Regions from separate parts of the Pseudoalteromonas sp. MMG012 genome, predicted to be linked through region 1. Evidence: predicted binding sites of a transcription regulator. Region 1 holds the regulator's gene; the other holds the start of a gene.
What was found. The regulator sigma-54, encoded in region 1, starts transcription at its own class of promoters, with help from an activator protein. The targets are predictions, from matches to a motif close to GTTGGCACGNNNNTNGNNT.
Positions count from the first base shown of each region.

Region 1 (8,113 bases):
AAGAGGTAATAATATTAACTTCTTGTGCTTGGAAAGTTATTCTTGCTCGTGAAATTTTTGTTCTATCAAGGTGCCAATCGCGTTTAAGGCAGATTGAGCATCAGGCCCTTCGCACTTGATCCTTACGTATTTTCCTTGGCTACTTTCTAACAAAAGTAATGCCAAAACACTGTCGCCAGCAGCTTCTTTGTCATCTTGGTATAAGGTAATTTTTGCGTCGAACTTGATGGCCAGTTGTGCCAGTACTGTTGCGGCTCTGGCATGCAGACCACACTTATTCTGAATTAAGAAAGTACCCTCATAATACATTGTATTAATTGTTTTGCTCACGATGACGGATCTGAACATTTGGATGAGATCGTTGAAAACTTTCCCCAATTGTTTGCGCTAAATACACAGAGCGATGTTGCCCGCCTGTACAGCCGATAGCGATGGTAAGATAGCTGCGGTTATTACGTTCAAGATGGGGTAACCACGTTTGTACAAAGGTTTGAATTTGCCAAGTGAATTTTTGTACGATGCTATGCCCAGCTAAATACTCTTGAACGGGTTGATCTAAGCCCGTTAGTGGTTTTAGTTCTGGTTCCCAATGAGGGTTAGGCAGGAAGCGTGCATCAAACACATAATCAGCATCTTTTGGCATGCCGTGTTTAAAGCCAAAAGATAAAAAGGTAATAATAAGTTGTTTATCTTTTTTACCTAAAATCCGCTCACGGATAGATTCAGCTAACTGGTGGACACTGAGGTCGGTTGTATCAATAAATACATCGGCACTGGTGATCAGTACATCCAATAGCTGCTTTTCTTCTTTAATCGCCAGATCTAATGGTAAGTTATTTATAGAGAGTGGGTGTAGCCTGCGAGTTTCAGAAAAGCGTTTGATCAATGTTTGATCATCACTGTCCAAGTAAAATAATATCGGATTAGCAAATCCTGGTAAATACTCAAGAATATCGTTGAACTCTTGCTGTTGTTTTGGCAAGTTACGCACATCAATACTGACCGCAATTTTGTCATAGCTCTCAGACACGCTTCTAACCAAAGACGGAAGTAAATTGACCGGAATATTGTCAACACAATAGTAGCCTAAATCTTCTAACACTCTTAATGCAACGGACTTCCCAGAACCAGAGCGACCACTAATAATGATTAATTCCACAATTATCCCCTATTTACTAATCTTGAGCCTTAATAATACTATAGAGCTCGGTATCATTGCAGGCATGTCTCAACTGCTTACAGAACTCTTTATCTTTTAAGCTTTCAGCAATTGCAGCGAGTGTTTTCAGATGCTGTTGATTATCACCTTCAGGTACAATGAGTGCAACAAAAATATCGACTGGACGATTGTCTATGGCATCGAATGGAACTGGTTTTTTACTAACTAATATCATCGCAAAAACTTGTTCGATACCTTGCATTCTGCCATGTGGAATAGCGATGCCTTTACCAATTCCAGTGCTGCCTAACTTCTCTCTAGACATGAGTGCAGATAAAACATCATGCTGTTCTAGGTGGGGTAACTGTTCATGTGTAAGTTCGCTAACGTATTCGAGAATACGTTTTTTGCTATTAAAAAGGACCGCAGCTTTACTGCAGTCCTTGTTGATTATTGAGCTAAGTTTCATGGTTAATGTCGAGTAAGCTTTTCTTTGTGTTTGATTACTTGTCTGTCTAGCTTGTCAACCAAACCATCAATAGCAGCATACATATCTTGATGCTCGGTAGAGGCAAATACTTCTGCTCCGCTTAAGTGTAAGGTCGCTTCGGCTTTTTGTACGAGTTTTTCAACATCTAAAATCACATGCACATTATTGATATGATCAAAGTGCCTTTCTAGCTTCGCAAACTTGGTGTTGACATAGTCTCTTAGTGATTCAGTTACTTCTACGTGACGACCAGTTAAATTTAGTTGCATGAGCATTTTCCTTCTTTGATATTACGTCTTATATCAAGCTTTTACGCTGATTCGACGGTGGAATGGCTAACGACTCCCGATATTTTGCTATCGTACGTCGGGCCACTTTGATTCCTTGCTCTGCCAATATATCCGCAATTTTGCTATCACTTAATGGCTTAGCAGTATTTTCGGCGGCAATGAGCTTTTTGATCAATGCTCTAATCGCTGTGGAAGAGCATTCACCTCCGTTTTCGGTACTCACATGGCTCGAGAAGAAATATTTCAACTCAAAAATGCCCCTAGGTGTGTGCATATATTTTTGTGTTGTGACACGTGAAATAGTGGACTCATGCATCTCTACCATTTCAGCCACATCATTTAGCACCATAGGTTTCATTGCTTCAGGGCCATGTTCAAAGAATGCCTGTTGTTGCTGCACAATGCAATTAGTTACTTTCATTAACGTATCATTGCGGCTTTCTAAGCTTTTAATAAACCATTTAGCTTCTTGTAAATGCGAACGAATAAATTGACTATCAGTGCTTGATTTCATTGAGCGAGACATCGCCGCATAGTGATCATTGACTCTAATTTTCGGCATTGAATCAGGGTTTAATTCAACTAACCATCGGCCTTTCACTTTTTTCACAGAGACATCAGGTATGACATATTCAGACTCTTCGCGGATGATACTGGCCGCAGGTTTTGGATTTAAGCTGTGTATTAGAGTCATGACTTCTTTTAAATCGGACTCTTTCAGCTTCGTCTTTTTCATTAGCGTTCGATAGTCTCGACTTGCAAGTAAGTCGATATGTTCGGTGAGCACATGTTTAGTATGTTCCAGCCAAGGTGTACTTTTATCAAACTGATTAAGCTGGATACATAAACATTCTTGTAAGCTCCGAGCAGCAATGCCGACAGGGTCAAATAATTGAATGCGTTTCAGGACAGCCTCAATTTCATCAAGTTCAATGGCATCTTCTGAACTCTCGTCATTAAGGCTTTCTAAGATTTCATCGGTCGATAAGGTTAATAAACCACCATCATCCACGGCTTCCACAATAGCGACAGCGATCCCTCTATCAGTATCACTAAACGGGGTCAGTTCTAGTTGCCACATTAAGTATTCATGGAGCGATTCGGTGGTTGCGCCTTGGTACATGTTTTCGTCTTCAGGCATAGGGCCGCTGCTTGTTGCTGGTGCAGCACTCATGTATTCATCCCATGTGACATCCATCGCAAGTTCTTCGCTAACAGTGTCTTTACTCATAGCCGCGTCTGCATCAAGCTCATAGTCACTGACTGGAGCTTCTTCAATACTGTCTGAATTAGATTCTTCTTTCGAGAGCTCTTTATGTTCTTTTTCTATATTTTCGTTGTCGTTTTCATGCTCTGATTCTTCAACTTCCAGTAATGGGTTGCTGTCCAAGGCTTCTTGGATTTCTTGTTGGAGATCTAGCGTGCTCAATTGCAACAAGCGGATAGCCTGTTGTAATTGGGGTGTCATGGTTAATTGCTGACCCATGCGCAGCTGTAACGATTGCCTCATGTATCTCTAACAATCCTTTCTATTAATCAATTATTAAAATTACCTAGATACTATAACTATAGCCTGAATTGTTCACCTAGGTAGACATCTCGAACAGTTTGATCGGCAAGCACGTGTTCTGGAGTACCTGATGCAATTAATTCACCATGTGAAACTATGTATGCTTTTTCGCACACATCAAGTGTTTCTCGTACATTATGATCTGTGATCAGAACACCTATACCGCGTTTTTTTAAATGTTCGATAATTTTCTTTATATCTAACACCGAAATTGGGTCAACACCAGCAAAAGGCTCATCTAACAGGATAAATTTTGGGTTTGCGGCTAAAGCGCGAGCAATTTCGACTCTTCGACGTTCACCTCCTGACAATGCCATACCTTGACTTGTACGTATATGTTGGATGTTGAATTCATCTAATAATTCATTAAGAATTTGCTCTCGATCAGGTTTACTCAGCTCATTACGAGTTTCTAAAATAGCCATTAAGTTCTGGTAAACGGTTAACTTTCGAAAGATGGAAGATTCTTGCGGTAAATAACCTATGCCTAACCTTGCTCGACTGTGCATCGGTAACAGGGTGATATCGTGGTCATCAATTGTTACGGTACCGTTGTCGCTTGGCACTAATCCAACAATCATATAAAAACTGGTCGTTTTACCTGCCCCGTTGGGGCCTAGCAAGCCAACAATACTGCCTGCCTCGACGGCAAGGCTGACATTTTTTACGACTTGTCGTCCTTTGTAGCTTTTAGCCAAAGCGGTTGCAGTCAAAGTACTCATTTATTATTTGCCTTGTTCTTTATTCGATTTTTTTTCTGGGACTAGAATTGTGTGTACTCGGCCAGTATTTTCATTACCCTTTTCAGCATTTATTAATTGTTTATCCATATCGTAAATTATGGATTGTGCTTTTATGATTTGGCCTGCTTGGTTAATTTCTGCATCACCTTTGATTGTCAGCTTTTTATTCGCTACATCATATCGAACCTCACTCGCCGTGGCACTTAATACGGTGCCATCAGCTTGTGTCTCGGTAAAACGCGCTGGGTTACCTGTAGCGACAAGCAGTTGTTTATTTTCTCCTAACTCAGCCCGTCTATGCACTTCTAGGCGATCAGCGTTAATTTGTCTATTACCATGTATAATTTCAACATTTTGTTCAAAAATACCAATGTTGGTTTTTAATTGTGCGGTTTGCTTGCCTGCTTTAATTGATACTTGTGATGCAAAGTCATTATTGTTGGCCGCAAGCGCGCTGCTGAATGTAAGCCCAATAAAGGCTACGGTGACTATTAATCTATTGGTCATAATAAATGGTTCTAGTATGGTTAATTAGCTCTATAACATCGGTATTTAAATCGGCGTGCAGACCTTTACCTGTGATGAGTAAGTCTGGACCTGTGATTTCTACCGGTTGCTCCGATTGCATTAGTTTATTGATAATTTCAACCCGAATATGGTCCGCGTTGATATGTGTAATCATGGCTTTATCTGTTAGATTTTGCGCCACAACATTACCTTCCAAAATGAGTATGTTATTTTCGTATAATGTGGCTTCAGTTGCTGTGATTTTCCAGTTTTTAGGCCCGTTATATAAAGTAAAAATAGGTGCTTCAAAATGGCTAAAGCCAAGCTCTTGATATAATTCCATTTTATCCGCAGTTACTGTATGGCTACGAACACCCGTTTCATCATAGATTGTTTGTTGTAATTGTGTTGCTATATAATCTGGCTTAGCAATGACATCACTGGTACCGTTTTCTGATGACGGGGGGTGGGTGAAGTAAGGGTACCACAACCATCCCATAATCATTGAAAAGATAATCAATAATGCAATTCGATTTATGGTCATGTGCTTGTTCCAGTGGTACCTAACGAGTGACCTTGTGCTAACATAATCAAATCGGTTAATTCACGTACAGCACCAAACCCTCCAGGTAACATGGTTGTATAATGCGCAACGCGCTTTATAAGAGGGTGAGCATCGTTAACTGCGACTGAAAAGCCCACTAATTGCATGACGGGCAAATCAGGGCCATCATCTCCGATATAAGCGATGTCTTCATCTTGTAAATCTAATGCTTGCTTTAGTGTGTCATATGCCAGCAGTTTATTTTCTTGGCCTTGATAAATATGCTGTACGTTTAAGCTAGTCATTCTTTGCTGAACAATCTGTGAATGCCGGCCAGTAATAACGGCAACTTGCACGCCACTATTGATTAGAGCTTTGATGCCAAACCCATCTTTTGTATTAAATGCTTTTAATTCTTCACCGTTGTTGCCAAGGTAAATCCGACCGTCAGAAAAAACGCCATCAATATCACATATCAGTAGCTTAATATTAGCAGCCTTGCTGTATGCAACATCACTGATAGGTTGATATAAGTCTGAGAATTGCATTATAAAACTCCTGCTCGTAGTAAATCTTGCGTATTTAAAGCACCGACCGGGTAGTGGTTATCATCTATGACAATCAAACCATTAATTCGTTTCGTTTCCATTATATTCAATGCTTCAGCTGCAAGAATATTTGCATGTACGGTTGCACAGCTTTTAGTCATTACCTCGCTAATGAGTGCGTTATGTAAATCAATTCTTTGTTCAATGATTCGCCTTAAATCCCCATCTGTAAAAATACCACATAAGCGAGATTCAGAGTTAATTACGGCTGTCATTCCTAATCCTTTGGCTGACATCTCGAAAAGCGCAGCTTTTACCGTGTCTAGATCAGTCACTACGGGTACTTCGGCGCCTTTGTGCATGATGTCATCGATGGTCAGTAATAGTCTTTTCCCTAATGCACCACCAGGGTGAGAAAGTGCAAAATCATCGGCTGTAAAGCCTCTTGCCTCTAACAAAGCGACGGCGAGTGCATCACCCATTACCAATGTTGCCGTTGTACTAGCTGTTGGAGCAAGTCCTAATGGGCAGGCTTCTTTCGATACGGCAATACATAAATGTACATCGGCTAACTTAGCAATGGTTGAGTGCGAATTACCGGTCATTGCGATCGTTTTTGCGCCAATGCGCTTAATCACAGGTATGATACTCAAAATTTCGCTCGTTTCACCTGAATTAGAGATCAGCAGGACAGCATCTTCTTTGGTGATCATGCCTAAATCACCATGACTGGCTTCCCCAGGGTGAACAAAAAAAGCGGGGGTACCAGTACTGGCAAATGTCGCTGCAATCTTACTCCCAATGTGACCTGATTTTCCCATGCCAATGACTATCGTTCTACCTGTACAATTAAAGATAGTTTCACAGCCAGCTTCAAAGCTCTCATCGATATACTGCGTGATTTCATCTATAGCTTGGCGCTCAATTTTGATCACTTGTCTTGCAGTCTTAGAAAAATTTATTTGGCTCATCAGTGACTTCCTAGAATGAAATAATGTAATACATATAGCTAATGAAAGCGGCTAATAACAGCCCTCCTTCTATACGGTTTATTTGTCGAGATCCTGTGAAACTTAGGCTCATAAGAATAAGCGCGGCAGTGGCTGCTAACATGATATAGATGTCTCGTTGTGCAATATTCAAATCTAGAGAAGCTGGGTTTAAAATGCCAGCAATGGATAAAACCGCGAGTATGTTAAAGATATTAGAGCCGATGATGTTACCAAGGGCGAGGTCATCTTCTTTTTTTAATACGCCAGCAATACATGCAGCAAGTTCAGGCAAACTGGTTCCGATCGCTATGATTGTTAGCCCAATTAATAAGTCGCTCATGCCAAAAAATTTTGCGATATCGACAGCTGAGCCGACAAGGTAGTGTGAGCTGACGGGTAACAATACCATACCAACGACTAACCAAAATACGGCTTTCTTCGTAGGGACATTTTCAGGCACTTCGTCACAAGCTTCATTAACTAGAGGATCGTTTTGATTGCCTTTTTGTTTTGTGATGATGATTAACGTCAGTAAAAATAGTACAAAGCCGACCAATAATAGGGAACCTTCAATCAAACTGAAGTAATTATCGCTTATGATGAACCATGCTGCTAATGAGACAATGACAAGTAACGGCATTTCACGCTTGAGGATCCCTGAACTAACAGATAATGGACGTAATAACGCAGTGATCCCTAATACGAGTAAAATGTTTGCGATATTTGAGCCTATCGCGTTGCCTACCGCTGTATCTGTTTTATTAGCCAAAGCCGCTTGACCTGCTACCATCATTTCAGGTGCTGATGAGCCCATTGCGACGACCGTTAAGCCGACTATCAATGTTGGTACTCCAAAGTTACGAGCGAGTGCAGCCGCGCCAAAAACAAAACGATCAGCACTCCAGACTAGGGCTGCAAAACCAAGAATGAGGATAATAAAAGATAGAACCATTAAAATTATGCCAAGTGATAAAGTGTCATTGATGCAAATAGTAACAAATGCGACAAAAAAAGTATAAATAAAAGGAGGTTGTTCATATTGATAGCAAGGGGGCTCGGTAACATTGAAAGAGACATGTTATATTACAAAATTTTACGAAATGTATTTTCCCTCGGGCGGCAAAAAATCGTATTATGACATAATTAGTCAAACTAGATGTGGAGAGCGACTTGTCGCAAGCAATAGTTGAGATCAAGGATGTGACATTTTCACGTGGTGAAAAGACCATCTATAAGAATATGAGTTTCTCGGTACCAAAAGGGAAAATTA
Region 1 is NZ_JAGJEF010000010.1:33,662-41,774, forward strand. It holds gene J8L97_RS05355 (HPr family phosphocarrier protein) at 37-309, opposite strand; gene rapZ (RNase adapter RapZ) at 314-1,159, opposite strand; gene J8L97_RS05365 (PTS sugar transporter subunit IIA) at 1,176-1,628, opposite strand; gene hpf (ribosome hibernation promoting factor) at 1,631-1,918, opposite strand; gene J8L97_RS05375 (RNA polymerase factor sigma-54) at 1,947-3,449, opposite strand; gene lptB (LPS export ABC transporter ATP-binding protein) at 3,506-4,231, opposite strand; gene lptA (lipopolysaccharide transport periplasmic protein LptA) at 4,235-4,759, opposite strand; gene lptC (LPS export ABC transporter periplasmic protein LptC) at 4,749-5,303, opposite strand; gene kdsC (3-deoxy-manno-octulosonate-8-phosphatase KdsC) at 5,300-5,851, opposite strand; gene J8L97_RS05400 (KpsF/GutQ family sugar-phosphate isomerase) at 5,851-6,822, opposite strand; gene J8L97_RS05405 (calcium/sodium antiporter) at 6,833-7,795, opposite strand; gene J8L97_RS05410 (ATP-binding cassette domain-containing protein) at 8,014-8,113, shown strand, end outside.

Region 2 (8,113 bases), on a different contig from region 1:
CATTGTATACAGTAGTATACTTTTCATTTCATGCCCTTTAAGGTTTGTAAGTATAAACTTACTATTTATTATGATGAGAAGATGTACTATTGTAGAGACTTAATGTGTATATGCTATATACAGAATAAGTAAAAAAAGACCTATACAGATGAGTGGTATATGAGTTTTGTTATTTCGAAACGGCACAAACGATTTTTGTATGAGCAAGTGATCACACTTGTTGATGATATGGTTTGCCAGGGCACTTTATGTCCTGGTGATAAGCTGCCATCATTGCGAGCAATGGCAAGTAAGCTTGAGGTGAGTATTCCCACTGTAAAGCAGGCGTATCAAACATTAGAGGCTCAAGGTAAGGTAAGAGCGCAAGAGAAATCGGGCTATTTCTTACAAGCCGCACAGGTCAGCAGTTCAATGCCTAAGCGGGTCAGTTGCCGCAAAAACCGGTTGTGGTGAATAAACAGCAACTTATAGAGCAGGTGTATGACGCGATTCATCAACCTCATGTTGTGTCATTTGGTATTGCGAATCCAGTGATGGTTGCCAGCACTGAAAAGGTATTAGCGAAATTAATGCGTCGAGCTATGCACAACATGGGGGAGGGTATGCTGAGTTATGGTGCAATGGATGGCTTACACCGATTAAAGCAGCAAATTGCATACCGTTACTTAGATTTGGGTTTAGCGGTTAATACAGAAGAGCTCGTGATCACCAATGGGGCTCAAGAAGCGTTAGCCATAGCACTGCAGTGTGTTGCCTGCGTTGGTGATGTGGTGGCGATCGAGTCTCCTTGCTATTTTGGTATTGTAGAACTAGTGGAAAGTCTTGGACTGAGAGCTATTGAAATTCCAGTGTGTCCCGATGACGGTGTATGGCTGTCTGATCTAAATGAAGCGTTGCTCAAACATGATATAAAGGCGTGTGTATTTTCTACAAGTATCAATAATCCGTTAGGCTCGTTTATGCCAGATGTTCGTCGCAGGGCACTGGTTGAGTTGTTAGAGCGACATCAGGTCACGCTGATTGAGGATGATGTTTACGGGGATTTGCACTTTACTGAGCGACGTGGAAAGCCTGCCCAGTGTTTTACATCATCGGGCCATGTTATTACATGCGCCTCTTTTTCAAAAACGGCAGCGCCAAGCTATCGTGTTGGCTGGATGGTGGCGGGTCCTCATATTGCAAAAGCACGACGTTTAAAACGTGCGTTAAGTTGCTCCAGTTCATTGATGAATCAATGGGTGCTAGCTGACTATTTGGCTGGTGGAGAATATGACCGGCATCTAAAGCTGATGCGTAAGCGCTTACTAGATAATAAAGCGCAGATGGTTGCTGCATTGCGTCGATATTTTCCAAGTTCAGTACGATTGAGCGATCCACAAGGAGGGTGTGTTATTTGGGTCGATTTGGGTCGTCAATATAGCGGCTCCAAATTGTTTCAATTGGCCATTACACAAGGGGTCAGTATTACACCTGGTGTACTGTTTAGCGCGGGTACGCAATATGAATCATGTATACGCATGAGTTATGGCTTAGTATGGAGTGAGGTTGTAGAGCAGGCCATTGCTTTGTTAGGTCAGCTTTTGCCTGAAGCAAAAAAATAGCCAGTTGTTGACTGGCTATTTCAGTTGGGAGATAGTTTTTCAACGTTGCGTATTGGCTACCTTTATTGGGCGTTAAAAACAGAGTAACCTGTAAACTCGGGAATATTTTGGCTTAACTGTTGCTCTTTTTGGGCTATGTCTTCAAATTGACCGCATAGTTGATTTGCTTGCTTTTCTATGACTCGAGCTTGCATTTCAACTTTTTCTTCTATGGCTTGTCCCATAGTCTCCATGCGTTGCTCGAAGCTACTCATATCACCATTTGAATTCGTCATTTCAGACCCAATTGCCACTAAAATACTACCAATAGACTCCATCATGGCACCTTGGAGTGCTGATTCGATCCGTTCTTCAAACTGTTGGTCGAAGTTATTACCAAATTGGTCAAATGTTTGCTTCCCCATAACAAAAGCGCCGTCTTGGTAGAAGGTCTCGTTAATTTCAAGGTGCAGCTCATCGAGTACAGAGCCGATAGAGTCTAGACTGTTTAGCTGTAGTGTATTGCTTACTTCATCTAATGCTACCCCAGCTATTTTTACACCTTCTAGCGCAATATTTGCTACTTTTGGTAACTGAACGCGTAACGAGTCAGCGTAGTTGCGCATGGCATCTTGTTGCGTTGGTGTTAGGGACACTCTTTCACCATCCTTTAATACGTCCCCATTGTCATTAATTGTCCACTTACTTTGTTGTGCCGTGGTGATGTGTAATTGTTCTGGTGTGATCATTACATCATTTTTGAACTCAACTTGGCACTCATCGGAGTTGAATTGCAATGAGTGACTATGGGTTGCAAGTGCGCTAGAGCTTGTAACAAATGCGCCGATAATAAGTAATTTTTTCATGACAATGCCTTGATTTTAATTGGGTTAGTTTTTAATAATCAAGATGAGTGCCAGTTTTATTTTTGTTACTTATCAATTACATATGCTTTTTAGTTGTGATGAAGGAGCTGGTTAAATGGTAAAGAAGACTAAATGTTAGCGAAGTTGACCATAAAAAATGATGGATAAGCATTTTTCATTTACACGATAAAAAATTCTCATTGTTCAGAATGGTAATTTCGAACTAAACACTAAGAAGTGAACAGCAGTAAGCCACTTGATGAAAGTGGATACGCTGTTTTTGTAACGTGATTGGAGCAGACTGTGGGTAAAACATATTCATATGATGGGCTTGATGATGATTTTACAGCTAGTGAATTTGATGAGTTAGAGCGAAGTCAACATGATAAGCAAAGACGTAAAGTGAAACGTAAGATTGAGGACTATCTTGAGCAGAAGCGGTTGCGTAAAGATGTTGGTGATAGCGATTTTGATTATTTGGAGTAGGTAAATGTATCAGATATAAATAAGCTCAGAAGTATGGTGCCTTTAACCTTAAGCGCTATGCTAGCGCTTTTTCAATGTCATTGCGTAGCTTATTGGGCTTTGTTGTGGGGGCATAACGTTTGATTGGCTGCCCTGCTTTGTTAATTAAAAATTTACTAAAGTTCCACTTGATCCGTTGCCCAAACAGGCCGGGTAGCTGTGCTTTAAGGTAAATATAGACAGGGTGAGTATGCTCTCCATTGACGTCAATTTTTTCCATGATGGTAAAATCAACCCCGTAATTAATTAAGCAACCTTGCTGAATTTGTTCTGGACTACCGGGTTCTTGTTGACCAAATTGATTACAGGGAAAGCCGATTATCACCAGCCCTTGTTCAGCATACTGCTGATGTAGCGCTTGTAACCCTTCGTATTGCGGTGTTAAGCCACATTTACTTGCTGTGTTTACAATCAGCACCGTTTTACCTTGCAAAGACGAGAAGTCGAATGGTTGGCCTTGTAATGTGGTGGCAGAAAACTGATAAAAGGTATCCATAAGAGGTCCTATTTTTGGGTTTTTAATGATAACAACTACTCTAGCATACACTTAATTAACGTGTTCGAGTAAAAAATCAATTAATAACCGTACTCGATACGGCATGAGATCTTTGCGTGGGTAAACTAACCACGTGGCATTATCGTGCACTTGAAAGTCTGGCAAAAGGTAAATGAGCCTGCCACTTGCAATAGACTCGGCAACAATATCTTGTGCTAAATGTGCAATTCCTAACCCTTGTATACATGCATTGAGAATAGCGTGCGGATTGTTGCTACGCCAATTGCCTGCTACTTTAACCTCTTCCACTTGCTGAGTAATATTAAACCGCCAGCGGTTATTAATAGCAATTAAACAGTTGTGATTGGCCAATTCATAGGGATGAATTGGGATAGGGGTGTTTGCTATGTATTCAGGGCTAGCGACAAGACTCATAGGACGATGACACAACTTTCGCGCGATGAGGTTCGAATCTTGAAGCCTGCCAAAGCGAATGGCTAAGTCGAACCCCTCTTCTATTAAATCAATATTTCGATTATTAAAATCAAACTCTATGCTTACTTCAGGGTAACGTTTTAAAAACTCAGCAACAATGGGGGCGATGCTGTTGGCGACAAAATCCCCAGCCCCACTGATGCGAATTAACCCTTTGGGTTGCCTTTGAATACCCTGAATATGATTTGTTGCATCGACTAGCTCCTGCTGAATAACTTTAAGCTTAATCGCATATTCTCGACCACTGTCTGTGAGGTTTTGGGTACGTGTGGTGCGATGAATTAATATGGTACCAAGACGCTGCTCTAACTGTTGAATTTGTCTGCTAACGTAAGATGTTGATACATCAAGTACATTGGCTGCTTTACTAAAGCTGCCGTGTTCAACAACCGCTAAGAAAACATCTAACCCTTGCCACATGATATGACCTCTCTATATATAGATAAATTCATTATATACGCTTTATTATTGCTGTGTAGCAAAAGTAATTTGCCATTTGACAGCTGTTTGTTTATCTATATTGAAATTAAACTACGCACAATCAAAAGGTGAAACAGATCACAACATCTCGGTTATCGGAGCAAGTAAAGTAATGTTAAATTTTAATTTTGTAAATCCAACCCATATTCACTTTGGTGCGCAACAGATTTTAGAAATCAAGCACAATATATCGGCAACCGCTAAGGTGTTGGTGGTATATGGTGGGGGCAGTATTAAGAAAAATGGGATCTATAATCAAGTTGTGGAAGCGCTAAGCGGGTTTGAGTGGGGTGAGTTCTCTGGTATTGAACCTAACCCGAGTTATCAAACATGTATGCGTGCTGTTGAGCTGATAAAAGCTGAAGGTTATGATTTTATCTTGGCCGTTGGTGGTGGTTCTGTGATTGATGGGTGTAAGTTTATTGCTGCGGCCTCGATGTTTGACGCAGAGCCTTGGGATATTCTTGCTAAGGGCGCACAAATTAGTAAAGCACTGCCAATTGGTGTGGTGCTGACGTTGCCCGCTACTGGATCTGAGTCAAATAGTTTCAGCGTTATCTCAAACATTGAAACTGAAGACAAACTACCGTTTGCGTCTGCATTAGTACAGCCTCAGTTTGCCGTACTGGATCCAAATGTGATGCAATCACTTCCTAAGCGCCAGCTGACTAATGGGGTTGTTGATGCGTTTGTACATACTATGGAGCAGTATTTAACCTATCCTGTCGATGCCAAAGTTCAAGATCGCTTCGCTGAAGGATTACTGTTAACGTTAATTGAAGAGGGGCCTAAAGTATTAAATGATGAGGCCAGTTATCAAACACGCGCAAATGTTATGTGGTCTGCAACCATGGCATTGAATGGTTTGATTGGCGCTGGGGTACCACAAGATTGGGCAACACATATGATTGGACATGAGATCACCGCTTTATATGGGTTAGATCATGCACAAACTTTAGCAATTGTTTTACCTCGTATGATGGTACAGCAGCGGCAAGAAAAGCGTGAAAAATTATTACAGTATGCAGAACGGGTCTTTGGCTTAGATATTACAGATCCTGAAGGGGCTATTTCAGAAGCAATCTTGCTGACTGAACAGTTTTTTCATCAGGTTAATATGCCTACACGTTTTAGTGATTATGGTTTGGGTGAAGAGGTTGCGCAGCAAGTATGTGCGCAATTAGAACGCCATGGCATGGTGGCATTAGGTGAACATCAAACTGTTACCTTAGAAAAAAGTAAACGCATATTGTTAGCGAGCGTGTAATGTCCATTACACAGCTTGTTATTTTGACGATGTATGATATATCACAGCGACATGAGACATAGCTTGCCATTCTATCGCAATTTTAGCTGATAAGGTCAGACTTTCATCGCATCTATTGATGCGTTGCTCTAAAGAGTTTGTCATACTCAAAGCGATTCAAATAACCCAATAGAGACTTGAGGGGGGGGCGCAATGGTTAAAGTTTGGGATGGCTTTGTTAGGGGGTTTCATTGGTTATTGGTGTGCGGGATTGCAATCTTGTATATCAGTGGTGATGAGGGGTGTCTGGACCTACACTTCGTGACGGGGTATGTGTTGTTGGCATTGATGTTAACTCGTATTATATGGGGTTGCTTTGGCAGTAGTACCGCGCGGTTAGCTTCACTTTTTCACTCGCCTAAGGCTGTAATGAATGCATTACTAAAAGATCAACCGACAACGGGGCATAACCCAGCTGGAAGTGTGATGGTTTTAGTCTTTTTTACTCTGATATTCATCCAGCTATTAAGTGGGTTAATGAGTAGTGACGATATATTAATTGAAGGACCGTTAGTACAGTATGTGCCATATGCATGGGTGGAGCTTGCTAATGATTTACATCGAGACAACATTGACTTGTTACTGATGGCGATTGGAATACATATTGGTGCGATTGCATTCTACCGCATGAAAGGAAAAAAACTGGTTAAGACATTGGTGACGGGGTATACCACAGAATCGGCGGATAAGCCGTTTATGCGTTCCGGAAAGGTGGCTTATATCATTTTTGTTGTGCTTTCCACTGGGGTATTGTATTTATGGGGTCAGGAGCCTTTGATGGCTTTATTTACCGTCGGTTAGACAATAGATAAAACGGTGTGTTCACACCGTTTTATACTTTAGCTCGGTAGTATAAACCTAGTCTTTAAATGACTTATGGCAATCTTTACAGCCTTTGGCCCAGTTTTTAAAAGCAGGCTCAATGATTTTTTTATCACCCGATTGTGCAGCAACAGCGAGTGCTTGTGCATATTCCGCAAATGATTTTGCTTTTGCGTCAAACTTAGCTCGGTCACTCCAAATTGCAGGTAATGCACTTGTATCACCTTTGCCTGAGCCAGTAATAAAAGCTTCCCATGGCAGACTTGAAAGGCTTGCTGCATTATTAGCGCGTTGAGCAAATTTGTCTGCATTAAAAGGCACCTTACCTTTTAGCATGTCACCCATATCACCAATTTGATAACGAATTAATTGAAATGCCGCTTTCCTATATTCGATAGCGTCTTCTGGTTTATCAAAGAGTGAGTTTGCTAATACATTGGTTGATAAAGTCGATAAAAATGCACTTAATATAATCAGTTTTTTCATGTTTTGCCCCTAAGTTATGTGACTTAATGTTTTACGTAAATGCATTGGAAAAGGCAAGTACCATGCGGCCACTCTGATTAAATGATGGTGAATAACAGGGTTAAGGGGGCGATAAGTCACTTTTATGATAATGTTGTTTACTTTTTTTTACAAAAAAATATCCATTAATTTCAGTTGGTTATGTTGGTATTTTGTGTTTGTGTAAATTAGTGATTTAGTTTGTGTATTTTTGGTGTTGATTACGTCGGTACTTTCACACTATATTAATGTTCCTTTGCATTGGTCAAATAAGATCAACAAACGCAATAGTTACCAATGTAAAGGTTAACAATAAAGATGGTGGCTGTTAAAACAGTTAACAACAAGTCCTAGGGGAATTTAATGTCTAAGCTAATCAAGAAATCAACAATTGCAGCTGCGGTTGGTAGTGTACTATTAACAGCGGGTGTTTCTGCAAACACGGCAAATATGGTAAATAACTTTGCCAATTTCGATGCTGTTAAAGTGACAGCGCAAGATACGAAAAAGAATGAGCCAACGTCTTATTTAATCGTACTTAAAGCAACGTCAGCGGCGAGCTTATATGCACAGGGCACATACCAGTCGGGTGATGCACGTGCAACAATGGCGCAAATTTCACAACTTCAACAAGCGTTAACGCTTGAACTAAATAGTTTAGACTTCAATGCGAAAGTTATTGGTCAAACACGTGTCTTAGCCCCTACACTCATTGTTGAAGCGTCAAAAGAAGCGCTAGCAGCGATTGAAAAAGACGCACGCGTAGAACGTGTGTTACCTATGTTTGATTCTGAATTGCACATTGCAGAATCATCTGACTACATTAAAGCAACGCCAGTACGTACTGAAGGTTTGGCTACAGGTATGGGCCAAAAGGTCGCTGTACTAGATACGGGTATTGATTATACTCACAAAATCTTCAATGAAGCTGCCGGTACAGTTGAAGCGTATGAAGCTGCTCAAGCAGATCCAACAACTGTTGCATGGCCTCAAGGCCAAGTTAAAGGCGGTTACGATTATATGCGTAACGATGCCGACC
Region 2 is NZ_JAGJEF010000015.1:9,712-17,824, forward strand. It holds gene J8L97_RS07430 (DMT family transporter) at 1-27, opposite strand, end outside; partial or broken gene J8L97_RS07435 (PLP-dependent aminotransferase family protein) at 160-1,601, shown strand; gene J8L97_RS07440 (DUF2884 family protein) at 1,664-2,446, opposite strand; gene J8L97_RS07445 (PA3496 family putative envelope integrity protein) at 2,750-2,932, shown strand; gene J8L97_RS07450 (glutathione peroxidase) at 2,988-3,467, opposite strand; gene J8L97_RS07455 (LysR family transcriptional regulator) at 3,519-4,382, opposite strand; gene J8L97_RS07460 (iron-containing alcohol dehydrogenase) at 4,555-5,709, shown strand; gene J8L97_RS07465 (cytochrome b/b6 domain-containing protein) at 5,902-6,549, shown strand; gene J8L97_RS07470 (cytochrome c) at 6,607-7,056, opposite strand; gene J8L97_RS07475 (S8 family serine peptidase) at 7,438-8,113, shown strand, end outside.
Region 2: a site for sigma-54 is predicted at 2,483-2,501, ahead of J8L97_RS07440 (DUF2884 family protein). Genes of this name have one in related genera too.